Linked DNA regions of Prochlorococcus marinus str. MIT 0919. The protein of the gene in region 1 interacts with the protein of each later gene in a pairwise test. Links are inferred from orthologs where the notes say so. Each region holds a gene or a part of one and is shown in the gene's direction. Other genes may lie near its edges.

What was found.
Region 2: the proteins of rpe (region 1) and eno interact in binary tests that used the Escherichia coli proteins (3 or more experiments, as listed by UniProt). The link is inferred for Prochlorococcus marinus str. MIT 0919 from one-to-one orthologs.

What each region holds. Positions count from the first base shown.
Region 1 is NZ_CP114779.1:369,381-384,919, forward strand. The notes cover bases 15-2,893. They hold rpe (ribulose-phosphate 3-epimerase), read left to right. Parts: upstream 15-1,015; coding sequence 1,016-1,771; downstream 1,772-2,893. Other genes in these bases: glpX (class II fructose-bisphosphatase), read right to left, coding at 15-819; ccsB (c-type cytochrome biogenesis protein CcsB), read right to left, coding at 1,792-2,721; O5635_RS02215 (LptF/LptG family permease), read right to left, coding at 2,759-2,893. Outside these bases: more of glpX, read right to left, coding at 1-14; more of O5635_RS02215, read right to left, coding at 2,894-3,940; lptB (LPS export ABC transporter ATP-binding protein), read right to left, coding at 3,952-4,680; O5635_RS02225 (DUF309 domain-containing protein), read right to left, coding at 4,762-5,154; translational GTPase TypA, read right to left, coding at 5,156-6,949; O5635_RS02235 (M15 family metallopeptidase), read right to left, coding at 7,035-7,775; chlP (geranylgeranyl reductase), read left to right, coding at 7,887-9,230; glyS (glycine--tRNA ligase subunit beta), read right to left, coding at 9,236-11,401; O5635_RS02250 (NADPH-dependent assimilatory sulfite reductase hemoprotein subunit), read left to right, coding at 11,521-13,278; O5635_RS02255 (M15 family metallopeptidase), read right to left, coding at 13,251-13,979; ATP-dependent DNA helicase RecG, read right to left, coding at 14,320-15,539. UniProt on the Escherichia coli protein: Catalyzes the reversible epimerization of D-ribulose 5-phosphate to D-xylulose 5-phosphate.
Region 2 is NZ_CP114779.1:1,395,579-1,411,149, forward strand. The notes cover bases 6,424-9,334. They hold eno (phosphopyruvate hydratase), read left to right. Parts: upstream 6,424-7,185; coding sequence 7,186-8,484; downstream 8,485-9,334. Other genes in these bases: O5635_RS07635 (ATP-dependent Clp protease ATP-binding subunit), read right to left, coding at 6,424-6,603; gloA (lactoylglutathione lyase), read right to left, coding at 6,649-7,041; O5635_RS07650 (ABC1 kinase family protein), read right to left, coding at 8,507-9,334. Outside these bases: rplL (50S ribosomal protein L7/L12), read right to left, coding at 312-713; rplJ (50S ribosomal protein L10), read right to left, coding at 764-1,291; rplA (50S ribosomal protein L1), read right to left, coding at 1,518-2,222; rplK (50S ribosomal protein L11), read right to left, coding at 2,298-2,723; transcription termination/antitermination protein NusG, read right to left, coding at 2,823-3,440; preprotein translocase subunit SecE, read right to left, coding at 3,533-3,775; more of O5635_RS07635, read right to left, coding at 3,862-6,423; more of O5635_RS07650, read right to left, coding at 9,335-10,195; O5635_RS07655 (hypothetical protein), read right to left, coding at 10,192-10,512; O5635_RS07660 (hypothetical protein), read right to left, coding at 10,552-11,064; O5635_RS07665 (NAD(P)/FAD-dependent oxidoreductase), read left to right, coding at 11,305-12,261; O5635_RS07670 (P-II family nitrogen regulator), read right to left, coding at 12,263-12,544; O5635_RS07675 (sodium-dependent bicarbonate transport family permease), read right to left, coding at 12,549-13,544; O5635_RS07680 (SulP family inorganic anion transporter), read right to left, coding at 13,611-15,266; O5635_RS07685 (DnaJ C-terminal domain-containing protein), read left to right, coding at 15,414-15,571. UniProt on the Escherichia coli protein: Catalyzes the reversible conversion of 2-phosphoglycerate (2-PG) into phosphoenolpyruvate (PEP). It is essential for the degradation of carbohydrates via glycolysis.

The sequences.
Region 1 (15,539 bases):
AAGTTCTTCTGCTTCATAAATCTTGTCAATATCTGTAATACCCATTTCATTTAAACGTTGGATATTACCCTCCTTTGTATAGTCAGCCCATTCAGAAGTCATTGCAATTGCTGGGTCATAGACAAGCTGTCCTTGGAAATGTCCGCCAAGAGCCCTCATCGCTGCCGCTGATATAACACCTTCAGGAGCTGCCCCGATACCCATTAGACAGTGAGTGCCGGTACCTGCAAAGCCACAAGCAATAGCTGCCTGAACATCTCCATCAGAAATAGGCTGAACTTTAGCTCCAGTGGAACGAATTTCAGAAATTAATTCTTTGTGCCTAGCTCTATCCATAACAACAATTGTCAACTGATCAGCGGATAAGCCCAAACATTCAGAAAGTATACGAATGTTTTCAGTAGCAGAATTACGAATATCAACCTTCCCTTTAGCTGCAGGAGGAGCAGCAAGTTTCTTCATATAAAAATCAGGAGCATTAAAGAGGCCACCTTTATCAGATGCAGCAAGAACTGCCATTGACCCTCTTTGGTTATTAGCGCAAAGGTTTGTCCCTTCACAAGGATCGACGGCAAAATCCACACCTGGACCAGAGCCTGTTCCTACTTCTTCGCCTATATAGAGCATAGGAGCTTCATCTCTTTCTCCTTCTCCTATAACTATTCTCCCTTGCATTTCAATTTGACCCATGCGCTTTCGCATTGCCTCAACGGCTGCAGCATCAGCTTCGTCTTTTTTGCCTAAGCCTGTTAACTGAGCAGAAGCTATTGCTGCCTGTTCTACAACCTCGAGAATTTCTTGAATTAGAGTGCGATCCACTGGAAACAAAAGTTGGGGGAAATTTAGAGCTAGGCCAGAAAGGATGGATTCTTGTGATTAGTAAAAAAACCAATCAATAGAAATTTCCGTTTACCTGAATTATTGGTCGAGCGGGGACAACTTTATCAGTGGAAGGAATAACTCTTTGAAATGATCAATGAATCAATAGAATCTCTGACATCCAATCATAAAAATAATGACCTCTTCAAACACATCCATCGGTTCTCACCCACATAGGCCTGTACAGATAATTCCGTCTGTACTACCAGCTGATTGGGCCAATATGGGCCAGTGCGTAAAAGACCTAGAGAATGCAGGCGTAGACAGAATTCAGTTTGATGTAATGGACGGAAATTTTGTACCAAATCTAACTTTTGGCCCCGAAATGATTGCTGCCTGCAGAAAATACTGCAATGTACCTTTCGAAACTCAACTAATGGTTAGTCAATACAACTGCGAAACGATGCTTGAAGCATACGTAAATGCTACAAAAGGTCCCAACGGTGAACCTGGTGTTGTAATTGCCCATGTAGAAGCAAATGTTCATCTCCATAGGATCCTTGGTAAAATTAGACAACTTGGAGGATCACCTTCTGTAGCGTTAAACCCTCATACACCTGTTGAAATGGTCAAAAATATTTTAGATATGGTCGATCATGTTCTTGTAATGACAGTTAATCCAGGTTTTGGTGGCCAAGCTTACATTCCAACAATGCTAGAAAAAATAAGTGAGTTGAGAAATATTATTACAAGCAGATCATTAGATGTAGATATAGAGGTAGATGGAGGAATTAAAGCAGATTGGACAATATCTCAATGCGCAGGTGCAGGAGCTAATTGTTTCATAGCTGGTAGCGGTATGTTTGCATATCCATCTTTAAAAGAAGGTTGTGATGAACTGCGGAAGGTAGCGATTGATGCACAATCAGGGAATGTACTTTCGAAAAATTAATAAATTAATTTGAAAAGTAATCAAGATAAAAACCAACCATAACTATGCAAGCCGATTCCTAATAAATTCACTCCTAGATAACATATAATTACTACAAATAAGCCGAACAAAGCTATTAAGGCTGGCTTTCTACCTTGCCAACCTTTTGTTATTCGCGCATGTAAATAAGCTGCATACACTAACCAGGAGATCAAAGCCCATGTTTCCTTAGGGTCCCAACTCCACCAAGTACCCCAAGCTTCGTTAGCCCAAACAGCACCACTAATTAGACCGAAAGTTAAAAGTAAAAAACCTAAAGTTATAATCCTATAACTCAAATTATCTAAATACTCAGCATCTGAGAATAATTTAGAAGAGTTTTCGACAAGAGGTTTTGTTAAATTAGAGAAGTTGGTTTTGAATCCACCAATGCCTATTGAGCTGCCTCGAATCTGAAGCTCTTCTGAAACATTGGTGAATAAAACAGCCAAGGAAAGAAGAGAGCCAAGCATTAAAGCAGCGTAGCTACACATAATTACTGTTACATGCATAACTAGCCAACTAGATCTTAAAGCTGGAACTAAATTTCCTGTAAGTTGTAATTGCTCTGGAAGGGCAAAGCTAGCAAATGAGATAGTCAATAAGGAAAATGGCGTGAAAAGTGCTGGAATAACGGGAGAGTTATAGTTTCTTTCTATTAACAGTTGGAGTAATGTAGAGGTCCATGTTAAAAAGCATAGTGATTCATATAAATTACTTACAGGGAAATGACCAGATTGAAGCCACCTTAAAGTTAATTGAGAAGCGAGAGTAAGATTAGAGATGGCTATAAATACTTTCACAAAGGACGATGTACGGTTAGAAGCAATGCCCCAAAACGCGAAAGGCAAGGCAAATAATATAAATAAAAAGGATATAAAACCAAGAATTAATGAAGGATCATCGAAACTAGTGATAAAAGGGATAGTCATTATTGTTAAATATGTTCTTATTCTATTATGAATGGCTTTAATTAGCTTGTTTTAATAAATAGGCTCCACTAAGAAGCGATATAAAAACTGGAGCCCATGCTGAAATGACAGGGTTTACAGCACCACTTACTCCAAAAGAACTAAAAGTAAAGCTCAAAACATAATAAAAAAGTATTAAGACAACACTCAAACCAAAACCTTGGCTTCTACTTGTTGAGGTATTTGGCTTTGCACCAAGAGAAGAACCAATCAAAGCGAAAACAATACAAGCCATGGGCAAGGTAAATTTCTCTTGAATTCTTACTTTCATTCTTCGCGCTTCTTTAATATTTCCACTTTTTATATAAAGTTGTTCAGCCTGTAAAGCTTCTGCAACGGTCATATCATTTGCATCCTTTGGGATAGAACCTATATTTATGGGCCCAGTACCAAGGGGATAAGAATAACTCTCAAATTTAGTAGTAGTAGAATTTCCATTAGGAGACAGAGTTAAAATCATCCCATCAAAAAATTCCCAAAAATCTTGCGACTCATTCCATAATGCCTTTTCAGCAACTATCATTTGCGTATATCCTTTTTTAGAAAAATCTAAAAGCGTTAAATTTAATATTTGTTTCTTATCAATTTTACCAGCATAAAATAAATGCGTAAGCGTCTTCCTTCCTTTATCTTCATCAAATCCTTCAACACGACCTTTCTTTGAAAAAATAATATCTTCGCCTATCTGGGTTGAGATAGCTTTACCAAGAGAATTTTGAAGTATATATTCTGATGCTCGATTCGAACGTGGAACAATACTATTGTTAAATATAAAGGTTAAAGATGTAATTAATAAAGCAAGTACCATCGCAGGTGCTATCATTCTTGTAGTAGATATACCAATACTTCTAAGCGCTTTTAATTCACTATTAGATGACAATCTACTATAGGCAAGCAAAGTAGCCATAAGAACAGCCATCGGGAAAGAAAGAACCATAAATCCCGGTATTCTCAAAAGAAAAACTCTTAATGCAATATTAAATGGCAACCCAGATTCAACAATCTGTCTAACAAGATCGAACATGACACCGACAGACAGAGAAACCACTGTGAATGCGGAGATAGCAAAAAATAGAGGAGGGAATAATTCACTTAAAAGCCACCTATCTAGGAGTGGTATCTGCCGCCATTTCCTCACAAATGACCGTAGGAAAGATATTGTTAGAGTTAAAGGTTTCATGTAATTAGAAATTATAATTTAAAATCTTTACCTAAATAATGAGTCTTGACCAAAGGGTTATTAGCTACTTCATATGATGAGCCTGAGGCTAAAATTTTGCCGTCACTTAATATATAAGACCTGTCCGTAATAGCTAAAGTTTCTCGTACATTATGATCAGTTATAAGTATGCCCATACCCCTAGATTTAAGTTTTTGAATAAGTCCCTGTAAATCAACTACCGCCATAGGATCAACACCTGCAAAAGGTTCATCAAGGAGTAGATACTTAGGACCTGATTGACCTAACGCTAAAGCCCTTGCGACTTCGCATCTTCTACGTTCACCGCCTGAAAGTTGATAACCCCGTCTTTGAATAAAAGAGCTTAAATTAAATTCATCTACAATTCTTTCTCGGCGTATACGAGAGTGAGAGTGAGATGTAGATCCTTGAGCCAGAGCTATATCTAGATTTTGCTGAACAGTTAGCTGCCTAAACACACTTGATTCCTGAGGTAAATATCCAACACCTAAACGAGCCCTGTGGGGCATGGAAAGGTTTGTAATTTGCTGATGTTCAAGGAAAACACCGCCAATATCTGGGCTAAGCAATCCAATGATTAAATTAAATGTTGTAGTTTTCCCGGCTCCATTAGGGCCTAAAAGACCAACCACTTCTCCTGGAAGAACGTCTAAAGAAATATTATTTACTACCTTTCTACCTGAAATAGATAAGGTTATTTTTTTTAGTTGCAGACTCATTCTTCTAAACTACTTCACCAGATATACATATAGCAAGTAATTTATTATTAAAATAAAAACTATATCTTCGCGTTTTTAAGACTAGTAGATATTTTTAATAATTACTGGAACTGCCAATTCCTTTACATTGTTTTGATGTTGAAGACTATGCAACCTAAGTTCAACTATCTCACATAAATTTTTAATATTTAACCCTAAATGTGGCGAATCTGGTCTTTTCAATCTTCCCAAGCCCTCACCATAAAGGATCATAGCTCCCTTGATATTATTGCTTTCCAAGTGAACTTGAGCTACTGCAATTTGAAGAATTCCCTGAATGGTTATTCTTGGCAATCCATTTGTTTCATGCCAAATCTCCTCGAACAAGTCATGGGCTAAGTACCACTCACCAGAATTAAATAGATTAATTGCTTCAGCAAATCGTGTATCTTGTAAAATATTTTCCTCGTTAAATAGAGGATTGTATACATTCATTTTATTTTTTCTTGGTTGATACTTTCCTTAGCCTGATTGACTCTGGCGTAACTTCCAACATTTCTTGTGGTCCAATATATTCCAAAGCTCTTTCTAGGTTCATCTCTATAGGGGACTGTAAAGTATCTAATTCTTCGGCACCAGATGATCGCATGTTAGTAAGTTGTTTGGTTTTACAAATATTTAGTTCTAGATCCTGAGGTCTATTATTCTCACCTATGATCATGCCTTTATATACTTTAGTGCCTGGCTTAATAAAAAACTGACCTCTATCTTCTGCATTCTTAAGAGCATAAAAAGTAGAAACACCCTCCTCAAACGAAATTAAAACACCATTCCTACGTGAATCAAATTCACCCATCATTCGACGATATTCGAAAAAAGAATGACTCATTATTCCCTCTCCTCTTGTAGCCCTAATAAACTCTCCTCTAAAGCCAATTAGGCCCCTTGAAGGAACAAGAAACTCTAGCTGAGTTCTGCCATCATTACTGTTAAACATATTTTGCATTTCTCCTTTTCTAGTACCTAGTTTCTCAATGCAAATACCAACCGATTCCTCTGGGATATCAAGAACAAGTGTCTCATAGGGCTCACAAGTTATATCATCGATATCCCTGAAAATAACTTGAGGCTGGGAGACCTGAAACTCGTAACCTTCTCTTCTCATTGTTTCTATCAAAATTCCAAGATGTAGTTCGCCTCTGCCACTTACTGAAAAAGAATCTGGGGTATCAGTATCCTCTACGCGCAAAGCTACATTTGTAAGTAATTCCTTATATAATCTTTCTCTTAATTGACGACTGGTAACAAATTTACCTTCTTTCCCAGCAAAAGGTGAATCGTTTACAACAAATGTCATTTGAAGAGTTGGTTCATCGACTTTAATTAAAGGAAGAGCATTTGGTTCATCTGGGCAAGCAATAGTCTCTCCAATATTTACATCATCAAAACCTGCTACAGCGACAATATCTCCTGCATAAGCCTCTGTCTTCTCAATTCTTTGTAAGCCTTCAAATCCTAATAATTTTGATATCTTACCTTGTTTTATTGTGCCATCCTCTTTGATAAGAGATGCTTTTTGGCCACTACGAATAAAACCATTATGCACTCTCCCAATAATAATTCTTCCAAGGAAATCTGAGTAATCTAATGTAGTTATCTGAAGCTGGAGAGGTTTGTCCTTATCTCCAATTGGAGGTGGTACATGTCTAATAATAGAATCAAATAATGGCATCATATTTTCACTTTTAGTTTTCATATCAGGCTTTGCAAAACCTCCTAGACCACTTCCAAATAGATAAGGAAAGTCACATTGATCATCGTCTGCTCCTAATTCAATAAAAAGGTCTAAAACCTTGTCAACAGCGATTTCAGGGTCGACTCGTGCTCTGTCAATCTTATTAACAAAAACAATGGGCCTGAGTCCATTCTCTAGTGCTTTCTTCAAAACAAAACGAGTTTGTGGCATGGGGCCTTCATTCGCATCAACAATTAACAAGCAACCATCTACCATCCCAAGAACACGTTCTACTTCTCCACCAAAGTCTGCGTGGCCAGGAGTATCTACAATGTTTATACGGGTTTCCTTGAAAGTGATAGCTGTATTTTTAGAAAGTATTGTGATGCCTCTCTCTCGTTCAAGATCGTTAGAGTCCATGACACAGGTTGGTACAGACTCATTATCTCGAAAGATACCTGATTGAGAGAGAAGAGCGTCTACAAGAGTCGTCTTGCCATGATCAACATGAGCAATTATTGCAATATTGCGAATTGATGGTCTATCAGAATTCATTTAATAAACGCCGTCCCAAAAATAAAGCAGTAACAAGTGCCGAAACAATATCTCAAAGTGAGTACATTTACTAAAAAAGTCATTTTCAATATTTTGAGCTTTGACGTAATAACTCTTGATTGGTCCTTTTAAATTGTTCAAGAGCCTCAACTGTGCCCTCAAATCTCCAATGCCAAGGTTCATAACTAACTTTCTGGCTATTTCCCTTAGGGAAAGAAAGTATAAAGTGATATTTAGCAGCATTGGCCTTAAGCCAACGAAATGCTGGTGTTGCCTCGAATGAAACTTCAAAATCGGTATCCCTTCTTGTACCATCCCCTAGGTCTATTGCATATCCAGTACTGTGCTCTGAATAGCCTGGAGGAGCAGAAACTCTAGCTCGTTCAATTGCGATCTGATTTCTTAAAGACTTGTTTTCATAAAATATTGATCTTTGCAAGTCAACAGATCTAAAACCACTTAATAGAACCAATTTGATTCCATCTCTAGACGCAGCTGATCTCATTCTATCTAGAGCAAAATATGTATCTTTATGGACTTCTAAGCCTGGATAAACTTCAACAAGATCCTTCTTTAAAGCTTCTGGGTAAGGGTAATGCCCAAGCAAACGCTCATCATTCAATGATTTAACTGCTATTTGTTTATAAAAAACATCTCTAATTGATAAGAAATTGGATATCCACAAAAAAGAAAACAAACCAATTGAAGAAAGAGCAATCAATAGAAATTTTTTATAAACAGCTCTATTAGGCCTGACTGGCCTAGACCTAAGCGCGAGAGGTATCTCATCACTGGATTTATTACGAGCTGTATCTGCCCGACTCACAAAATAACTTAAAATTCATGTTTCGATCGTAACGGTCTTGCACATTAGTTGAGACGAGAAAAGGTATATAGATGTAAGTTTTTAGAAAGATATCAAGTTTAATTTAAAAAGATGTTGCGCGTAGCAGTTATCGGAGGGGGGCCAAGTGGCTCCTGTGCAGCAGAAGTTCTTGCAAAAGCAGGAATAAATACGTGGTTATTCGAACGAAAATTGGATAACGCAAAACCATGCGGTGGTGCTATTCCTCTTTGCATGGTTTCTGAATTTGATTTACCTGACTCGATAATTGACAGAAAGGTAAGAAATATGAGGATGATTTCACCCTCTAATCGAGAGGTTGATATTAGTCTTGATAAGGTATATGGAAAGACCGAGAATGAATATATAGGTATGTGCAGGAGAGAAGTAATGGACGCATTTATGAGAGAGCGAGCAGCGGAGCTAGGTGCAAAATTAGTTAATGGACTGGTAACAAAAATAGAGACTGGAAATAATAGGCAAGGTCCTTATAAACTTACATACTCAGATTTTGAAAGCGGTGAATCTACAGGAGAAACAAAAACCCTTGAAGTTGATCTAATAGTTGGAGCTGATGGTGCTAACAGCCGTGTAGCAAAAGCAATGGATGCCGGCGACTATAACGTCGCTATTGCGTTCCAAGAAAGAATTAAACTTCCTCAAAAGGAAATGGGCTATTACGAAGATTTGGCCGAGATGTATGTAGGTACAGATGTTTCTCCGGATTTTTATGGATGGGTATTTCCTAAATATGATCACGTAGCTGTGGGAACTGGCACTATGCAGAAGAACCAATCATTGATAAAAAGTCTTCAAGAAGGTGTGAGGAACAGAGCAAAGAAAAGGTTAGTAAATGGCGAAGTAATTAAGGTTGAGGCTCATCCTATTCCTGAACATCCAAGGCCAAGAAGAGTAGTCGGAAGAATGGCATTAGTAGGAGATGCCGCTGGATATGTAACTAAGAGTTCAGGAGAAGGAATATATTTTGCTGCGAAAAGTGGTCGAATGTGTGCAGAGGAAATTGTTGTGGCGAGCAATAAAGGAGAAAAAGTTCCTTCAGAACAACAACTCAAGCAATATATAAAGAAATGGGATAAAAAATATGGTGCGACTTATAAGGTTTTAGAAATACTTCAAAACATATTCTATTCAAATGATGGTGCTAGGGAAGCATTTGTAGAAATGTGTGATGACATGGATGTTCAAAGACTTACTTTTGATAGTTATTTATACAAAACAGTTGTAGCTATGAAGCCTTGGCAACAATTAAAATTGACTTTCCTTACGCTTGGTTCAGTTCTTAGAGGTAGAGCTTTGGCTCCAAAATCATATCAACCAGTTCCAAGTGCTGTAAGGGAGGACGATGAAGTCAAAAAGATGCTTGCTGTAAGTACTATTAAGGGTGGAATTAAAGTTAAAAATGAGCAGCTTAAGTAAATTTTCTAAGCTTTTATCAAATCAAAATCAGCGATAGTAAATGCTTGATTACGTAATATAGATAATAAATTTAAACGATTATCTCGTATTTTCTTATCTTCTACCATTACCATCACACTTTCTGGACCGTCGAAGAAATTGGCCAATGTTTCATTACCAGATTCAAGACATTCAGCTAAAAGCCTATGCCTATCTCTATCGGAAGATTTAACAATAGGTTCAATCTTGTTTAATAATTCAAATAATTTGACCTCGGATTGTTTCTCAAATAATTGAGGATTTACAATATTTTCTGAAGACAAGACCTCCAAGTCTAGATTTCCTTTTGCCGCAAGTCTTGATGCTCGTGTAACGACTGAATGGAGGCTAGAAAGCCTTCCGGAGGCTCTCATCTCAACTAAAAGATTTGCCTTATTAGATATTTCAGTTAAATCTGTTAATAAAGTATCAATTTTAAGTGATTTACCAGAAACAGCCTGCACTAAGTCATAGTCAAAAGACATTTCCTCCAACAAACTAACAATCCTAGATTGGAAAAAATGCTTTATTTCTAGAGATAATCGAGAGTTGCTAATATTAAATGCTGGGAAAAGAGACTGCCAATAGGTGGATGCTTGGTCTATAAAAGTAGCAAAATCAAACTGTAAATCTTTGTCCCAAATAATTTGCAAGATACCATTAGCTGCTCTACGTAAAGCATATGGATCAGAAGATCCTGTAGGTCTTTCGCCTTTAGCAAAAATACTGAGTAAAATTTCCATTTTATCTGAAATTGCTAATAAAGAACCTATCAAGGAACTAGGTAAGAAGTCTCCTGCACCTTTCGGTAAATAGTGTTCATAAACTGCTAGAGCAACTTTTCTATCCTCTCCTTCAAAAAGAAGGTATTTACCCCCTATTACTCCTTGTAATTCGGGGAATTCACTAACAATTTGACTAACAAGATCATGTTTTGAGTAATAGGCTGCTTTATTTAAATGAGATGCTTCCGAAGAAGAAATACCTATAAAATTAGATAATTTAGATGCTATCCATTCTATACGTTCAACGCGATTAAGTAAGGTTCCTAGGCCTTCTGCAAAAGCTACATTTGAAAGTTTTTCCCTTCTTTGTTTACTTTTTATAGCTAAATCAATATCTATAAAGAATTTAGCATCTGAAAATCTTGCTATTAGAACTCTTTGATTACCATTCGTAATATTTTCTGAAGAGTCTTGAAGTCCATTGGAAATACAAAAGAAACTTGATTCTAATGTATTTTTCGAGTTCAAAAGTAATGGATCTTTTTCCTCATTTGATGAATATAAAGGAATATATCTCTGATGAACTTGCATAACATTAATAAGGACCTCAGGGGGAAGTTCAAGAAACGAGCTGTTAAATTGGCCTTTAATTAAGAAAGGTGATTCAACTATATCTGTTAGCTCTTCTAATAAGTTCTCTGGCAGATCAGGATAAGCCTTAAGGCTAAGTGATTCTTTTTCAACCAATGATTTAATAAGATTTAACCTATCTTTTCGGTTAATGATTACACCTGAATCCTTTAACAAGTTAATATACTTTTTTGGCTCTGCGATGGTTATAGCCTGATTGAATAATCTATGACCTCGAGTAATATTACTGGACTTAATTTTAGGGTCAATATTTGAAAGTTCAATTGGGAGAATGCTTTTATCAAGTAAACATACAAGCCATCTTATAGGCCTAGAGAAGCGAAGACTTCCTACACCCCATCGCATAAACCTTTTACCCTGTAAATCGTCAATCCATTTAGGTATTAGTTCGACTAATAGATCCTGAGTTGTTAAACCAACTTCTAAAATTTCTGCAAATACAAAATCACCCTTTGAGGTCTTTTTGATCAAAAGGTTCTCGGGCAATACACCATATCTTTTCGCAAAACCTATTGCAGCAGAAGTGGGCTGGCCATCTTTATAAGCATTAGCTGCGGGTGGTCCTTTCCTCTGATCAATGAAATCAGGTGCCTTAGGTGGCAAACCCTCAACTAAAACCGATATTCTTCTTGGGCTACTTGAGCAGGTGATTGATCCATAATCCAATTTTTTTAACTTAAAATCAGTAGCAACCATCTGTTCTAGCTGTGGAATCACAAGTCGAGCGAAATCTGCCGGTAATTCCTCTGTTCCGATCTCCAGCAATAGTGAGGACACAAACAAAAGATTAGATAGATATCACACTTTATTGAATAACGAGTTAAAAAAGTATTATTGATGTAGCTAGATAGCCAAAAAGCTAATTCGTGACAAAAAGAATCCAAAAATCAGCTGATATGGATGATGGTCCTCTGTCACCTTGTATTGCAAATGGCCAGGATCGGTCAAAGTTCGAGCAATTTAAGGCTGATAGTGATTACTTGCGAGAACCTCTGTATACAGAATTAAGAAATGACTCTAACCATTTTACAAATGATGCGGTACAGCTATTAAAGTTTCACGGCAGTTATCAACAGGATCACAGGGAGAATCGAAGTAAAGAGAAAGGTAGAGACTGGCAAATGATGCTACGACTTAGATGCCCAGGAGGATTGATATCGGCAAAATTATTCTGTGCTCTAGACAGTCTTTCTGAAGAACTTGGGAATCAAACCCTTAGGGTCACAACTAGGCAAGCTTTTCAAATGCATGGAATTAGAAAAGAAAACCTAAAAACCGTCATAAATACAATTGTTAAATCCATGGGTTCAACCCTTGCTGCCTGTGGCGACATAAATAGGAATGTAATGGCTCCTGCGGCTCCATTTATCAAAGATGGCTATCCAGCTGCAAGAAAGCTGGCTAATGACATTGCTGATCTACTGAGTCCTAGCAAAGCAGAACACACCTATCTTGAGCTTTGGGCTGATGGAGATTTGAGTTATAAAATAGCTCCCTCAGAAAAAGTAATAGAAATGAGAAAAAAACAATTCAAAGGGCAATTATATAGCGGAGATGAAAAAGAACCTCTATATGGAGCAACATATCTACCCCGAAAATTTAAATGTGCAGTTACTGTACCTGGTGACAATTCTGTTGATCTATTAACACAAGACATAGGCATAGTGGTATTTACTGATGACAAGCAGAGGTTAAAGGGTTGTAACGTCTATGTTGGTGGCGGCATGGGACGTACACATAACAATGAACAGACATTTGCTCAAACTGCCAAGCCGCTTGGTTACATAGAAGGTGACCGTATATTTGAATTAGTACAATCAATACTCGCCTTGCAAAGAGACTATGGAGACAGAAAACTTAGAAAGCACTCTAGGATGAAATACCTAATCCACGACAAAGGAATAGACTGGTTTATACAGAAACTTAAGGCGGAATATTTTAAATATACAATTCATACATTAAAGAAAGAAAAAAAAGCTGAGCTGAAAGACTACCTTGGCTGGCATAGCCAGTCTAAAAACCAAGCTTTTGTCGGCATACCTCTTTTATCAGGAAGGATAAGCGGAGAGATTAAAAAGGGTTTAAAAGAAATTATTAATAAGTACCAATTAGAAATCCGTCTTACACCCAACCAAGATCTTCTCCTTTGCAACATTGGGAAATTTCAAATTAAATCCATTAAAGATGATCTTCGTAGAATAGGGATTAGTAGTCCTGAATCGCCTGAAGCAATATCAAGGCATGCGTTAGCTTGTCCGGCACTTCCCCTATGCGGGCTAGCAATAACAGAAGCCGAAAGAGCTTTGCCAGATATTCTTCAAAGAATGAAAGTTCTTCTTAAGGAAATAGGAATTAATAAAACAATCCTTATTAGAATGACTGGTTGTCCAAATGGTTGCTCTAGACCATATATGGCAGAGTTAGCATTGGTTGGTAGTGGTGCAGATCAATATCAACTATGGCTTGGAGGCAGTCCAAACCTTGAAAGATTAGCAAAACCATTTTTACAAAAAATGACATTGTCGTCCTTAGAAGAAACAATAACTCCTTTATTAATTAGTTGGAAAAACTCAAAGGCAAATATCAGTTTTGGCGACCATCTGATTCAAATAGGTGAGCAAAGAATTCAAGGCCTACTGTCTGTTAATTCATAAGCACCATATAAAGCGCAAGGCGAACTTGATTCCCAAGCCCAGAGTTGATCTCCATAACTAAAATGCCACCATTCCTTAGGATGCTGTACAAAGCCAGATTCAAGCATAATGTCCCGCAAAAGATTTCTTCTTGAATGAAATAAAATAGCTTTAGAAGATGTTTGCATGTCTCGATGACTCGCATAATATTGAGGGTGTGAGATATCACCTAAGGCATCGATATCCCCGCCCATATCAACAAGTATTTGATCGTGTGTTACTAGTGTTAGGTCCACAGCTGCTCCAGTGCTATGAGGTGGAGGAGTTAATGGATTTGTACTCGGCTGAGCCCAAAACTGCTTAACCTCATCTATGACATTGAGATAATCTGTAGTTGGGTTAAGGGGTGAAAATTCAATCCCCTTCTTAAGACATTGATCTTTAATTACGAAGTCAACCATAAACTCTTGTACACGAATGGGCCTCCAAGCATCAAAAATACCCAACTTATAAGAAGAAAATTTTTTCTCGGAAAGAAATTTCTGAGCGTTTATTAATTTGGTGACTACCCTTGATCTTAGAAACCAAGGGTGAAGTGTTCCTCCATAAGGAGCACCAAGAGCAAAATAGGGATGTGGCTCAAGTCGAAGAATGGTACCAGGAAGCTCTACCAAAGGGTCATCAGACGGAGAGATAGGTATATGATTCCAAGGTCGAGTCACGAATTTACACCCAATACAAGGTGACTTTCCACAGCCAGGGGTGTGTTTTCCACAAAACTAATCTCGTGAAAAAGGACTGATTAAGATTTTAATAATTTTACAAGTGAAATTCAGATATTGTTCGCGAAAAATAAGGATTGACAATTTTACACATTAGTTAATGTTATTACCCCCATAAAAGCCTGCAGTAACAGGGCTCATAAAATAGTAGTCAAAGGAATTCTAATATTAAAAAAAAATAAATATTACAATTTCACTAAAAACATTGTGACCAATAATACATTCAAGCGCTTTTCTTGTACAACGTGTCTTGATTGAGACTCAACATTGTGGAAAATTATTAATTCAATTTCATTTGGCCTACAAACCTTTGCAGATGTGCATCAAGCATCATAGAAAGGAATTTATTTCTAGAAAGATTAGGATCATCCTCCAAAACTGACAAAGCTTCTTTTCTTGCAAGTTCTAATACTGCTGAATCATTAATCAAATTAGCCAACGCAAAATCAGGAAGACCCGATTGTTTGGTACCCAGAAATTGTCCTGGCCCCCTTAAGCTTAGGTCTATTTCAGATATCTGAAATCCATCGTTAGTTGCAACTAAATGTTCTAATTTTTTAATTGACATTGGATTCTTTCCTGAATCAACAAGAGCACATTCTGATGACTTAGCTCCTCTGCCTACTCGGCCACGTAATTGATGAAGTTGGGATAACCCAAATCGATCTGCATTATCGATTATCATTAACGTGGCATTTGAAACGTCTACACCTACTTCAATAACAGTTGTAGATACAAGGATATTTAGCTCTCCTGATAAAAAATTTCTTATTGCAGAGTCCTTTTCATGGCTTTTCATTCTGCCATGCAACAAACCAACGCTAAATTCAGGGAAGATTTTCTCATTTAAGTCATGAAATACATTAACTGCAGATCTTAAATCAACTTTTTCTGATTCCTCAACAAGTGGAAGAACAAAATAAACTTGTTGCCCACTCGAGACATGATCCCTAATTAAACTATAAATACGTTTACGTTGACTATTAAAGAATAATGTGGTCTTAATTTGCGTTCTTCCGGGAGGCAATTCATCTATTTGGCTTACATCCAAATCTCCATGAATTGAAAGGGCTAAAGTCCTTGGTATAGGAGTTGCCGTCATGGTAAGCAAATGAGGCTGAAGGCCCTTATTCAGTAACATATTTCTTTGATTGACCCCAAAACGATGCTGCTCATCAACAACAACTAAACCCAAACGAGCAAAAGAAACATTATCCTCTATTAATGCATGTGTGCCTACTATGATTTTAAGAGAGCCAGATGAAAGATCATTCAAAATATTCCTGCGGCGCGCAATAGTTGTTGAACCAGTAAGCAACTCCACGGTTACATGCAATTGTGGAAGCCATTTGCAGAGATTTCTGTAATGTTGATTTGCTAGAACTTCTGTTGGTGCCATAAAAGCTCCCTGCCACCCAGCTTCTACTGCATGTAATAGAGCCGATATTGCAACAACTGTTTTTCCGCTCCCTACATCTCCTTGAATCAACCTGGCCATAG
Region 2 (15,571 bases), 1.0 Mb from region 1 along the record:
ATTTACTATCTGTTCTTATTGTTATTCCTGCCTGAAGAGGCAGGGTTTTCAGTTTTCTCATTATCTCTAAAGCTGCGGTTAGTTCCATTCGATTGTTTGTTGTATCAGGCACATGACCGCCATACTCTTTTACGGTTCCATCTGCAAACCGTATTAAACCTCCCCAACCTCCTGGGCCAGGATTTCCACTACATGCACCATCTGTAGCCGCAGCAATAACCTCGCCGTGATTATTTGTCATAGTCAAAAAAGAGCCGGTCATTTGACCGGCTAGTAAATAGACAAAAGATAAATTATAAAAAGTAGTTAATTTATTTAAGGGTAACTTTCCCTCCGACAGCTTCAATTGCTTTTTTCAATGCTTCAGCATCTTCTTTGGAAGCACCTTCTTTGATTGTTTTTGGAGCTGCCTCAACCATTGCTTTTGCGTCTCCAAGCCCTAACCCTGTAGCGTTTCTAACTTCTTTTAATACCTTGATCTTTGCTGCTGCATCAAAGCTTTCAAGGACAACATCAAATTCGGTTTTCTCTTCAGCAGCATCACTGCCTCCAGCAGCACCTCCAGCTGCTGCTCCAGGAGCGGCCATTACTACTCCTGCTGATGCAGCAGCAGAAACACCAAAGGCCTCTTCAATTTGCTTTACAAGTTCAGAAGCTTCTAGCAATGAAAGTCCTTTGAGAGATTCGAGAATTTCGTCGGTTTTTGAAGACATGGTTTTGGATTGAAGAATTATTTAGAGAAAGTTATAGAAGATAGGTGAAATTAATTATCACCATTTTCAGAATGTTGTTTGAGAGATCTTGCAAGTCCAGAAGGAACTTCATTGATTCCAACAGCTACTTGCGTAGCTATAGAATTTATTGCTCCAGCAATTTGCGCAATTAATGCTTCCTTGGAAGGGAGGTTGGCAATTGCTTTAAGTTCTTCTTGAGATAAGAGTTTCCCTTCAAAAAGTCCTCCCTTTGTTTCGGACTTTTTGGTATCTTTCTGAAAAGCTTGAACAGCTTTCACGGCACCACCTACATCGCCCTTAACCAGAACGAATGCATTGGTGCCAGTTAGTAATGACTCAAGGCTTGCCCAAGAATCATTACCATCTATTGCCTTTCGCATCAAGGTGTTTTTAGTTACCTTGCATACACCACTGCTTGCCTCTAAACGAGCTCGCAGATCAGACATTTCTTTGATGGATAAACCTTGGTAATCAAGGACAAGAGCCATTTCAGATTGATCTAGAAGACCTTTGATCTCCTCGACTATTTGTTTTTTGCTCTCCAGGGTGCGGCCCATGGTAATTGGATCGAATCAGGGGGAAAAGCTGACATGCGGGCGAATTTATCTCGATATAGAGACGAGGCCGCTATTGATCAATCCAATTAGAAAAATCGTTGCGTTTACCTCGGCAGGGTTTAAAGGAGTTGTGCAAATATTGCACAGTTCTCTTACCTGCTGTCTTTGGCCGGGCGCATGCCCTTTGACTGTTAAGTCAAGTTATTAGAATAATATCAAATTGTAATTAGTCTTGTGAAATATCTTGTAAAGCCGTGATGTCTATTTCTACAGAAGGTCCCATGGTGGAAGTTATATAAAGACTTTTCCAAAAACGGCCTTTTGCTCCACTTGGCTTATTTCTATCGATAGTTTCTTGAAGAGTTTTGAGGTTCTCAAGCAAAGCTTCTTCTGAAAAACTGGCCTTACCAAAACGTACATGGATAATTCCAGCTCGATCAGCTCTGAATTCAAGTTTTCCAGCTTTAAACTCTTTAATTGCTCCTGCAATGTCAGTTGTAACTGTCCCCGCTTTAGGATTAGGCATTAGCCCTCTTGGTCCAAGTACTCTTCCAAGTTTTGCAACCTTAGGCATCATGTCAGGTGTAGCAATAAGAAGATCGAAGTTCATTTCTCCTTTATTAATAGCTTCTACTAAATCTTCTTCGCCTGATATATCCGCCCCAGCAGTTTGTGCTTCGGCAACTTTTTCTCCTCTTGCGATCACAGCAATCTTGATAGTTTGTCCTGTTCCTTGTGGAAGTGCAACAGTGGTTCTTATCTGCTGGTCTGTGTACTTGGGATCAATCCCCAAGCGAATATGTGCTTCTATTGTTTCATCAAATTTTGCTGTTGCAGTTTCTTTAACCAGTTTGATTCCTTCAATTGGTTCGTAGACTTTGTCCTCAACTTTTGAGGACAAACTAGTCATTCTTTTTGAAAGTTTTTTCATAAGGCTTTTTGGGGTTCAGCCGACAAAGATTGTCTCCCCCTATAAGGTTTTCTTGGTCAAATTGAAAGAGATCTATTAGTCAGTAATTGAAACACCCATATTTCTGGCTGTTCCTTCTATGACTTTCATTGCTGACTCGATGCTATTGCAATTGAGGTCTGGCAATTTAGTTTTAGCGATTTCTTCAAGTTGACTACGTTTAATAGTACCTGCTTGACCTTTTGCTGACTCGCCAGAGCCCTTATCTATACCTGCTGCCTTGGTAATTAGGACAGCTGCGGGTGGGGTTTTTGTTATGAAAGTAAAACTTCGATCTTCAAAAACAGAGATCTCTACGGGGATTACAAACCCTGCTTTGTCTTGAGTCCTAGCGTTGTACTCTTTGCAAAAGGCCATGATGTTTACACCATGTTGTCCTAATGCAGGACCTACTGGAGGTGCAGGGTTTGCTTTGCCAGCCTGGAGGGCCAACTTGATCACAGCTACAATTTTCTTTGCCATCGTCAATAAATTGGATTCTTAGTTAAAGGAAAGTGTTTAAGGCTTTTGCAAACTTACTTCCTTAAAGGCCTAATAAATTACTACTAAGCAATTAAGTTTTTAGTTCTGTTTGCTTATTTGTGAGAATTCAAGCTCAACAGGAGTTTCTCTCCCGAAGATAGAAAGGAGTGCTTTTAATTTGTTCCTTTCCCCAGATACTTCAATAACTTCTCCTTGGAAATCCTTAAAAGGTCCTCCAGTAACTAGGATTTGGTCGCCTTCTGATAAATCAAGTTTCACTACCGCTTTCTTCTCAGAGGCTCGTTTAAAGATTCTGTTTACTTCTTCGCGACTTAATGGCCTTGGCTTTATATGCCCTCTTCCTCTGCCAGTAGGTCGACGATCTTCAGCTCCAACAAAATTAATAACGTTAGGTGTGCTTCGAACTGCCATCATTGTGTCCTCATCAAGAATCATCCTGACCAGTACATAACCGGGAAAAACTTTTTCTTCCGTGGATTGCCTAGATCCATCTTTTTTTAATTTAACCGCTGGAGTTTGAGGAATTTCTATTTCAAGGATTCTATTGCTTACACCTAGAGTTACAGCTCTTTGTTCAAGAGTTGCTTTGACTTTTTTCTCGCAACTGGAAGCGACTTGAACGGCATACCATCTGGCTATTGTTGTTTTCGCAATAGAAGCACTGTCTTCCAATTTGTTTTGAGAGGGTAAATCCATTATTTGAGATCTTTCTGGAGGGTTGGAATCAAACTCTGACACGTTGTTTAAATAAATCGATAAAGGGTAATAAGGGTGTTGAAATTCATGTTTCAACGAAATATGTGAGAGGCACCCCAACCAAAGAAACGACTTACTGCTGCAATTGCTGCGGCAGATAGGGTTACCATTAATATTACAGCTATTGACTCGCTAAATAGTTGTTGGCGACTCGGCCAAACTACTAATTTAAGTTCGTCAATAGTTGTGGCCAGAAAACCTTTTTTGGGAGAAGGATCTTCATTCGATGGTTGAGAAACCGAATTTGGGGTTTCGTTAGAAGTTGTGCTTGTCACTGTTAGAAGTCTCAGGCTGAATCTTGTGAAATAGCTCTGAATTGCAAAGTCCCTTTACTAGTTTAGATTAATCGATAATGACTATTTTAGTCCTCTCCAACAAATATTAGGGGTTCAGATTTGTCTGTTGCGGTTTTTATCCTTACTGCATTTAATCCAACAAATTTGTCTTCTAATAATTTTGTAGCAAGAGGATTTTCAACTCTTCTGCGAAGAATTCTTCTTAAAGGCCTAGCGCCATACTCTGGCTCATAACCTTCACTTGCAAGTGTTTCGATTGTTGAATTATCTATACGAAGTTCTAAATCTTGTTCAGAGAGTAATTTCGTTAATTCATTAAGTTGAAGTTTTACAATTTGTTTTAGACCATCTAGGGAGAGGGGGCTAAAGCAAATTATTTCATCTATTCGGTTCAGAAATTCTGGACGAAATTGTTTTCTTAGTGCTTGATCAATGTCTTCGCTGAGATCTTTTATCGGGTTGTTTTCATTATCAGAAGGATCAGTTCTGTGAAGTGTATTTTCTAGAATTTTTCTACTAGCAAGGTTGCTTGTCATTACGATTACAGTGTGACGAAAGTCGACGGTTCTTCCCTGAGAATCAGTTAATCGTCCATCATCTAGGACTTGAAGCAGAATATTGAATACATCTGGGTGTCCTTTCTCTATTTCATCTAAAAGTAAAACTGAATATGGTTTACGCCTCACAGCCTCTGTAAGTTGGCCACCTTCTTCATAGCCAACATATCCAGGAGGAGCACCTAGAAGTCTTGCAACTGCATTCCTTTCCATGAATTCACTCATATCAAGCCTTATTAATGCTTCTTCTTCGTCAAACAATGATGATGCTAGGGCTTTTGCCAGTTCCGTTTTGCCTACACCTGTGGGGCCTAGGAAAAGAAAGGATCCAATAGGCCTAAAACTATCTTTCATTCCTGCTCTGGCTCGTTTTATGGCTTCACTAACTGCTTTAACAGCTTCTGATTGTCCAATAACTTTACTTGCTAACTCTATTTCTAAAGTTAAAAGTTTTTGCTTCTCACCTGCTAATACTTTATTTACAGGTATCCCTGTCCAGCGAGCTACAACATCTGCAATATCATTAGGCTCTACTCTATTTCGCAAGATTGATTTTTTATCATTATTCAATATTTCCAGCTCTGCTTCTAAGTTTGCTATTTCTTCTTGTAAGTAATGCTTATCATCATATTTGAGCCTAGCTACTGTTTCAAGATCCCCTTCATTCTCTGCCTCTTCTATTTCATGATTTAACGAGTTATCTTGATTAATTAAATTTTTAAGCTCGTCAAATTTACTTTTTTCTTCTTTCCATTGATTTGATAATTCGATACATATTCTTTCAGATATTTCTATTTCATTTTGTATTTGTTGAACCTTTTCTTCTAATCCTTGCTCTTCAGCATTTATTAGTTTTGAACTTAAATTTTCTAATTTAAGTTCCTCTTCTTTTAAAATTTTCGGCTTTGAATTCACTTCTAATTTTATTTGTGCCGCTGCTTCATCAATTAAATCGATAGCTTTATCTGGAAGGCAGCGATCACTTATATATCTATTTGCTAATCTATTTGCTGTAATTAATGATTCATCAGTAATGCTGACACCATGATGTATTTCATATTTTCCCTTAATACCTCTCAATATCTCTACACTAAGATCAATACTTGGTTCTTTAATTAGAACTTGTTGGAACCTCCTATTTAGTGCTTGATCTTTATCAATTGTTCTACGAAAATTTTCAGGTGTTGTTGCACCAATACATCTTAGTTTCCCACTCGCAAGAGCAGGTTTAAGAAGACTACCTGCATCTGCACTTGATCTATCTGTGCTTAAAATTGTATGTAATTCATCAATAAATAAAATAACTCCTTCTTCAGGTTTGCTAGCTCTCTCAAGAACTGACCTTAGCCTTTCTTCAAATTGACCTCGAAATTTCGTACCTGCAATTAGCGCACCTAAATCTAGTGATATTAACTTCAATCCTCTTATGGAATCAGGTACTTCATTGCTAACTATTTTTTGTGATAGAAGCTCAGCAACAGCTGTTTTCCCAACACCAGGTGCACCAATTAAGACAGGGTTATTCTTACCTCTACGAGATAATACTTTAATGACTAATTGGATTTCTTCATCTCTACCTATAACTGGGTCAAGTTCTTTATTTAAGGCTGCAAGAGTTAAATCTTTACCAAATTCTGTTAATGGATTGAGTGGTTCGTTTGCTTCTTCTTTGCTTAAAGAGCTTATTTTTTCTATAGAATTTTCATTAACGAACTCCCTAGCTTTCCTTTGACTTGAATTTGTGACTTGACTGACTGATTGCGAGGTGTTTGATTTATTTTCATACTTAACATTTGGAATATTACCTTGTATAGGTAATCGCCTTAACTCACTTTCTATGATTTCACTAGGTAGACCAGCTTCTTCAAATAATTCAGCTCCAATCCGCTTATCTCGACCTATAGCCATAATTAGATGAGAGATTTCGATTAGTTTTGAACCCCAGCGACTTCTGAAAATCTCAGCTTGGTCTAGTAATTCTTCTAAATCCTCACCAATAAAAAGTTGATTATTACTTGATGATGCATTGCGAGAAAGAAATTCCTCAAGATTATCTAAAAATTCATTATGGTTAATTGATAAAGCTTGAATATTATTTTTGAATTGTTGGTCGGTAAACAGTACGAAAAGAACATGTTCAACATCGAGGTATTCATGCCTCCAGCGACTGGCTTCTTTTTCGCTTTCTAGTAATAAGCCCCATGAATTCTGGCTAAATAGTTCAGGGTTATGGGTAAGACTTTTTTTCATTGTGACTTGGATTATAGCTTGTATAAAAAACCTTTAGTCAGGTATTCAATTTTTGGAACTCTTTTCAATTAATTCAATTTTGTAGCCATCAGGATCTTCAATAAAAGCAATTAATGTGTTTCCATGTTTCATCGGTCCAGGTTCTCTGACAATATTTCCACCACTTTTCCTGAGTGATTCGCAAGTCTCAAAGATATTTTCTACGCCTAACGCTATGTGACCATAACCATTGCCAATTTCGTAATTAGGAATATCCCAGTTGTGAGTAAGCTCTATCACAGTATTTTCCTCCTCTACTCCGTACCCTACAAAAGCCAGGGTGAATCTGCCTGAGGGGTAGTCTTTTTGCCGAAGAAGCTTCATCCCTAAAACCTCTGTATAAAAACTTAGTGATTTTTCTAGATTGCCTACTCGAAGCATCGTGTGGAGCATCCTCATGTCAGGTGATATGTTTTTAATAACTTATCTTTATTCTGCTAGGTAAAATAGTTTCTTACAGGCTTTTCAAGTACCAAAACTACTAAAAGCAGAAAGAAATTGACCAGCACCTCCAAAGATTTAAAACAACTACTCTTAGGCAACGTGATTGATTCTCTTGATCTAGTTATAGATACTGTTTTGGCTAGAGAGGTTCTTGACTCTAGAGGTAACCCTACTGTTGAGGCAGAGGTCATATTAGAGGGAGGAGCTATAGGAAGAGCAATTGTGCCTAGTGGAGCTAGTACTGGTGCGTATGAAGCCCATGAATTAAGAGATGGAGGAAGACGGTATATGGGCAAAGGTGTTTTAAAAGTGGTTGAGAATATTGAAGAGCGCATAGCACCAGCAATTTGCGGCTTGTCTGCGATAGATCAAGCTGCTGTAGATGGTTTGATGATTGAATTGGATGGAACAGAAAATAAATCTAATCTTGGAGCAAATGCCATACTGGCGGCAAGTATGGCAACTGCAAGGTCAGCAGCAAATGCTTTGGGAATTCCCCTTTATAGGTATTTAGGGGGACCAATGGCTTCTCTTTTGCCAGTCCCATTAATGAATGTCATTAATGGTGGGGCACATGCCGCTAATAATCTCGATTTCCAAGAGTTTATGCTTGTTCCTCACGGTGCAAGTAGCTTTAGAGAAGCTCTTCAGATGGGAGCAGAAGTCTTTCATACCCTGAAGACACTTCTTTCTGATAATGGTTTATCTACGGCTGTTGGTGATGAAGGGGGTTTTGCTCCTGATTTAAAAAGCAATCATGCGGCTGGAGATTTATTAGTTACAGCAATTGAGAAAGCGGGATTTTCTCCTGGAAAAGAAGTTTCTTTAGCCTTGGATGTTGCCAGTACAGAATTTTATCAAGAAGGAAAATATTCTTATGGTGGTAAAACCTTTGCTAGTGATGCAATGGTTAAGGAGTTAATCGCACTTGTAGGTTCTTACCCAATTGTTTCAATCGAAGATGGGCTGGCTGAAGATGATTGGTTGGGTTGGGAATTATTAACAAATGAATTGGGCAATAAAGTCCAACTTGTTGGGGATGATTTATTTGTAACTAATACTTCTCGTTTAAAAAGAGGTATAGATGAAAAGATTGCTAATTCGATATTGATTAAAGTCAATCAAATTGGTTCTCTCACTGAAACCTTGCAAGCAATAGAACTTGCTACTCGCTCAGGATATACAAGTGTCATTAGTCATAGAAGTGGTGAAACTGAAGATACAACTATTGCAGACCTTTCAGTTGCTGTGAAGGCAGGACAAATTAAAACAGGATCATTAAGTAGGAGCGAGAGAGTCGCTAAATATAATCAATTGCTTCGTATTGAAGATGAGCTAGGTGCTCAGGCTGTTTATGCTGGCACGGTCGGTTTAGGTCCTAGAGGTAGAAGTTTGTAAAGGGTAATTCTTGTTGGTTTAATTATTGTACTTTTCTTTCTGTTTTCAGTCTTTCTACTCGTTCGTCTCGTCTCATTTTTAGCTGTAACTTGATCCAACCCATTGAAACTGGTAGCGCAAATAGTAGTGGCAAGAGAGAGAAAACAGGCTGTTTGCTAGATCCTAAAAGTGCTGCAGCAATACCAAGACAACCTATCAAGATTGATTGAGACATTGATTGTTGAGCACTTATCATTCTGCGTAGTTGTCTATCAGATTCACCTAGCCTTATTTGTAATTGAAGATCACCTTGTTCTAATCGTTCAAGACTTTCATCTAATCGTTTTGGCAGAGCGACTGCTTTACTGCCTAGTTCTCCTACTTGGCGACCAATCTCATTAATTAGATCATTAGGATTGGAATTTTGTGAGCTCATAATTGACAAGAGGTATGGCTTTGCTATTGAAATTAAATTAAAGCTAGGATCAAGAGTCCTGCCAACACCCTCAAATGTTGAAAGTGCTCTAATAACAAAAATTAATTCTACTGGCAATCTAAAAGGTTTGCCGTAAACCAATTCGTAAAGATCTCCTGAAAGTTTATCTATTACATTTGGGGAAAATGGAGGAGTAAGCATTTCGTCTAGCATTACCCTCACTAGTCGTCTGACAGGGCCAATATCAATCCCTTTAGCAATTAGGCCTGCTTCTTGTAATTCTAAAACCAATCCTGATGAATCTTTTATAGCCGCAGCTCTCACCATAGAACCAAGCTTGCTTCTAAGTCGCTCAGAGACCATCCCCATCATTCCAAAGTCGTAATAGATAAGGCATCCCTCTGGACTGATTGCAAGATTCCCAGGGTGTGGATCTGCATGAAAAAAACCGAATTCAATTAGTTGCTTTAAATAACTAGAGGCTCCAATTTCAGCGATATTTGATGGGTTGATTCCTTTTTTAGCTAATGTTTTTTGATCATTAACTTTAATCCCAGGGAGATAGTCTAAACATATAATTTTTTGTGTAGTTAGCTCCCATATGACACCAGGTATTTGAATTTTTGGATCGTCGAGAAATTGTTGTCTAAACCGTGCAGCAAACTCAGCTTCTTTTCGAAAATCTAGTTCTCGGAGTAATACTTTTTGGCATTCTTTTGCCATGCCAACCCAATCTCTTCCTTGACTCCAAGATTTCTTTTTTTGAAGTAATGATGCAACTGACTGCATTACTTCAAGGTCTAGTCTGAAAAATGTTTCTAATCCAGGACGTTGAATTTTAAAGACAACTTCTCTTCCACTTTTCAGATGTCCCTTATGTACTTGAGCTAGTGATGCAGCTCCTAAAGGTATTTCTTCTATGTCAATGATTTCTTTGCATCTTGGACCTAATTCATATTCAAGAATTTCTTGGGCTATTTGAAAATTAAATGGTGGAACATTATCTTGAAGAGAAGCCAATTCAATTATCCAACCTTTTGGTAATACATCTGGACGTGCCGATAGTAATTGTCCTAGTTTTATAAATGCGGAGCCAAGTTTGAGTAGTTCTTTTGTTAACCAGCGTGCTCTTTTTGCCTGCCTAGAATTTTGTTTTAGTTTACTAAAACCTCCTAAGTAAGACCATTCTTGATTATCCCACCAAAGAAAGATAATCAGCAGTAAGACTGATTGCCATATATTTATTGCACGAATATTTCTGCGAATAGCTTTTTTTAATTGCTTGATGGTTTTCAATCTATGCCCTCAAAATTTCTTGTTAGCTGTGAAATTTTTCTTCTCAACTGTTCAATTTTCATATCTGGATCTTTTTTACAATCTTCGTTGAATATTGATGAATTTGTTGTTCCCTTATCTTCTTCATTACCTTCTTGATCAAGACGAGTTGCTTCGTTGATGATTTCATTCTTTAAGAGATTCCATTCTTCTTTAAGACGGTCTGGAGCATCTTTAGCTTTTAGAGCTATTTCAGATGCTTGGTTAAGAATTTCCTTCCCTATGCGAACAGTTAGTCGATTAAGGGTTGCTTTAATAAGGTTTTCAGATGAACTCATAGCTTAATTCATAAAGTTAACGAATTAGAGTTTTGATGATTATGGGTCTGGAAGGGACTCAAAAAGTTTTTTGAAAGGTTGATTTTTTCTTTCTAATACTTCATCAACAATTTTAAACTTGTTTTCTATTAAGGGGTTTGGTTTGTCTTGTTGGGGATTTTCTATCAATTCTAAATCATTTATATTTTCACTAGATAGAGCTTTGAAAAATCCCTCTTTTTTACTCCCATTGTTCAGTTGAGTGGGCTTAGACTTGCCAAGTGTTTTAGAGGCCTGTGCAGGCTGTAGGGGCTGTCGAAGGCCTTCAATTTTTAAAGTGGTTTCTGACTGTTTAGTTGTTCTCTGTGGCATTCGATTTAAATTTTTGTCTATTGCCCCATGCTGATTTATTTCATTGCTCGAAACAGAAGTGCGCGATTGGGTTTGACTCCCTTCTAAAAAAGGGACAAATATCTTTTTGGACGTTATATACCCAATGGCAATAAAAGCTCCTGTTCCAAACGGGATTATCCAGAATTGAGCAATTTTTTTAAAGTTTTTGTTTATATTCATAATTCTGCAATTCTTTGGATTTTACATAAATGCATTGCTGTTACTTGCTTTTGCCCATAAAATTTATTCTCAGAGTCTTTACTAATTCTATTAATCGGGTGCATTCTTTTCACAATGCCATCCATAATTAACTAAATAGAGTTCATGCTCTTAAAAGGTAGACCTGACGATTCCTTTTAATCGCAGGTCAATATTTCCTCTTATATAGGAAGATAAACAATTCAAGGAGAAACAAGCGTTTTGGAAACTATTGAAGCTGATGTTGTCATAGTTGGCGGAGGGCCTGCTGGATGTAGCTGCGCTTTATATTCTTCCAGGGCTGATTTAAAGACAATAATTCTTGATAAAAACCCCTCTGTTGGTGCTTTGGCTATTACTCATCAAATAGCCAACTACCCTGGAGTGCCAACAGATATCAGTGGAGATGATTTATTGACTTTAATGCGTGACCAAGCAATTCAGTATGGGACTGATTATCGTAGAGCCCAGGTTTTTGGTATAGATGTAACTGGAGATCTCAAAACTGTTTTCACTCCTGAAGGTACTTTCAAGGCAAAGGCTCTTGTGTTAGCTAGTGGTGCAATGGGAAGACCAGCTTCTTTTAAGGGAGAGGCTGATTTCTTAGGCAGAGGAGTGAGTTACTGTGCTACCTGCGATGGTGCTTTTTACAAAGGGCGAGAAGTTGCAGTAGTTGGCGTGAATAAAGAAGCCATAGAAGAAGCGAATGTCCTTACTAAATTTGCTTCCACTGTTCATTGGATCACCTCTAATGACCCTAAAGAGGATGATTTAGATGCTCAAAATTTAATTCAAGAACCTAATGTTAAACATTGGAGTAGGACAAGGTTGATGCAAATAGAAGGGGGTGATGCAGGAGTGACAGGCATTCTCGTGAAAAATCGCACTCAGGAGTCACATCAGTCATTAGCTCTTGAAGGTGTATTTGTCTATATGAGTGGTTCCAAGCCAATCACTGATTTCTTGGGTGGTCAAATAGCTTTAAAAGAAGATGGAGGAGTTGTTGTTGATGATTTCATGTCTACTACCTCTGAAGGTGTTTGGGCTATAGGCGATATTCGTAATACTCCTTTCAAGCAAGCAGTAGTAGCAGCGTCAGATGGATGTATTGCGGCAATGGCTATTGATAGATTTTTAAATAGTCGTAAATCAATCAGAGTTGATTGGGTTCATTCATAAACTACATTTCTATAGCTTCGGAAATATAAGCAACTCCACCGTAATAGTTCAGTATTGATTGAATATTTTCTTTTATGTTGTTGATTATTTCTATTTCGCAAAAAACTATGACATGAGCATTGGCTCCTAAGCCAGTAAACTCCATGTCTTCTGAAACAACAGTTTGAGGACCTTTTCCTGTTGCATGCTTCATAACTGTATAACCAGGCACTTCCGCTTCTTCTAGTGCCTTTAAAATTGCATCTAGTTCTCTTTCACTAAAGATCAAATCCAAACGTTTCATTTATTTATCCTATGGATGGAATAATTTTGTTAACTAATCCCATATATAAAGGTATTCCTATAACTATGTTGAAAGGGAAAGTTAATCCTAATGTCGTTGAAATGTAATAACTTGCCTTGGCTTCTGGGACAGTCATTCGCATGGCTGCTGGAACAGCTAAGTAAGAGGCACTTGCACAAAGAACAGCAAATAAAAGTGCATTGCCAGGACCAAGATATAAGGCTTTGGCCACCCATATACCTATGAATGCATTGAGTAAAGGTATAATTACTGCGAAAAAAATTAAAAATGGACCTGCTTTTTTTAGGCTAGGAAGTCTTTGAGCAGCAACAATACCCATATCTAATAAAAAGAAACATTCCGCTCCATAAAATAATTTACCTGTGAATGGCTGCATTTTTTCAACACCGATAGGGTTATGTGCTGCAGTTAAAAAGCCAATAAAAAGACTTCCTAAAAGTAAATAAACGGATCCATTTAGCATTGATTCATGCAAAATTGCAGTCCACTTCATTTCTCTTGCATTAGGCCTTTTTTTAGGTGCATATAATTTGACAAGCAATAGACCTACAATTATCGCTGGGGACTCCATTAAGGCAAGAGCTGCAACCATAAAACCATCAAAGGGAATCCCTTGGCTTTCTAAGAAACTTTCTGCTGTTATAAAGGTAACTGCACTTATTGAACCGTAAGCAGATGCAATAGCTGCAGAATTAAAGACATCAAATTTTAATCTTAAGATTACAAAACAAACCAAAGGTATTGTTAAAGACATAATTATTGCAGTCAGAACAGTTGGTAAAACTTGTCCTCCAAAGCCACTTTTTTCAAGCTCTAAGCCACCTTTGAAACCAATAGCTAATAATAAATATAAAGAAAATAGTTTTGGAAGGGGAGCAGGTATTTCCAGGTCTGAACGTACAACGACCGCAATGATCCCCAGAAAGAAAAATAATACTGGAGGTGCTAATACATTTTGCAGAACTAAATTTGTCTCCATAGGCTTTTTGCTTGATTTTATTTAAAGGGTATACTTCTGAGCGATTTTATTTTTAGATAGTACTGTTTATTTTTTAATTTCATTTAATGCAGCTTGAAGTGCTTCTTTCCTGCTGGTAACTATCTGATCTATGCCAAACTTAGATAGCCTTTCTTTCACTTTTCCAGTAGCTCCTGCTACATAAGCTTTCCTAGAATTTACTTTTGCTTCTTGAATCATATCTTCAATAGCTAAAGTAGCAGTTACCCCAAGTCTAGGTACATCAGTGATATCAAGAATTAGAACTTTATAGTTTCTTACAAGCATCATTCTTTCGCTTATTCCTTTAGCAGCTCCAAAACTTAAAGGTCCTTTAAGCCTAAATAACATTACTTCACCAGAACAGCGAGATAATAAATCTTGCTCTTCTTCAGGTAAGGATGGTAGATCTTCTTCTTGAGAATTAAGAGGGTTATCAGCATCCATGCCTTCCAATTGCGTTTGAGTGATTGAGTCAATCGTGAGCATATTGGCAACGAAAACACCAACTAAGACTGCCCAAATCAAATCCCAAAAGACTGTCATCAGAAGAACGCCATACATTACCGTGGCAGTTTTAAGAGAGAGAAGGTGAGCTCTGCGTAAGAAGCCCCAGTCGATAATATCTAGACCAACTTTTATGAGAATTCCCGCGAGAAGCGCTGTGGGGATTTGTTCTGCCAGAGGCCCCGCACCAATTAAAACAATTAAAAGCACTATTGAATGAACCATCCCTGATAAGGGGGTCGTTCCTCCAGACTTAACATTAATTACTGTTCTCATGGTTGCACCTGCACCGGGTAAACCTGAGAAAAGACCAGCTATAGCATTCCCAATACCTTGCCCAATCAGCTCTCTATCAGAATTGTGACGTGTTTGTGAAATGTTATCTGCTACAAGAGACGTAAGAAGAGAGTCAATCGCACCAAGTACTGCAAGTACTAGACCTGCTTTAAAAATAATTGGTAAATATTGGTTAAAGCTTGGGACACTTAAAGAAGGAATACCTTTTGGTATATCACCAATTCGATCTATCGCTGTATTGCCAAAAAAGAAAATTGAAATAGGTGTAACTATTAATAAAGCCAAAAGAGGAGAAGGGATCCATTGACTTATTTTTCTTGGAGTAAGAAAAACAATGCCCAGAGTCATTACTGCAACTCCTATTGCAGCTCCATTCGGCTCAAAATTATTGATTACAGTTGCAAGTGATTCAATTACTCCTCCTCTAGTGCTTATTCCCAGAAGAGGTCCAATTTGTAATGCAATAATAATTACACCTATTCCAGACATAAAGCCTGAAACAACTGAGTAAGGGACAAGAGTTATATATTTACCAAGTTTAAAAATTCCAAATAATATTTGAAAGAAACCTCCAATAACTACTGCTGCCATTACAAGGGGCAAAATTTGTTCTGCAGATAGGTCTCTTGGAACGCCCACTGCTGCAAGGCTTGCCACTACTCCAGCCACTGTTACGCTCATTGGCCCTGTAGGACCACTTACTTGCGCTGGCGTACCCCCAAATAATGCAGCTAAAAAACCTACTACAACAGCACCATACAGCCCATATATTGCCCCACCAGGCCCAAGAGCAGCGTTGCCAAAGGCTAGTGCTAATGGCAATGCAACTACAGCAGCTGTGATGCCACCAAGGATGTCACCTCTAATATTATTTAGGTGAAAACCGTTAATTAATTTCAATTGAAGACTCCGTGGGGGATCTTGTTCCATACAGCCTAAATCTTTCAGGTACTTTTCGTTCGGGCTTCCCTACATTAGGATTTACGCCAAGTTAGGAACTCAGCTGGGAAACCTAATGCAATTAGTGCTTTTAGGTCAAATACTTTTATGAAAGTTGGAGGTTATCGAGATTATTTTCATATTCTTGGCATCGATCAAAATGCTAGTAGCAATGAGGTTAAGAGTGCTTTTCGCAAACTTGCTAGAAAGTATCACCCAGATTTAAATCAAGGTGATTCGCAAGCTGAGGCAAAATTTAAAGAAAT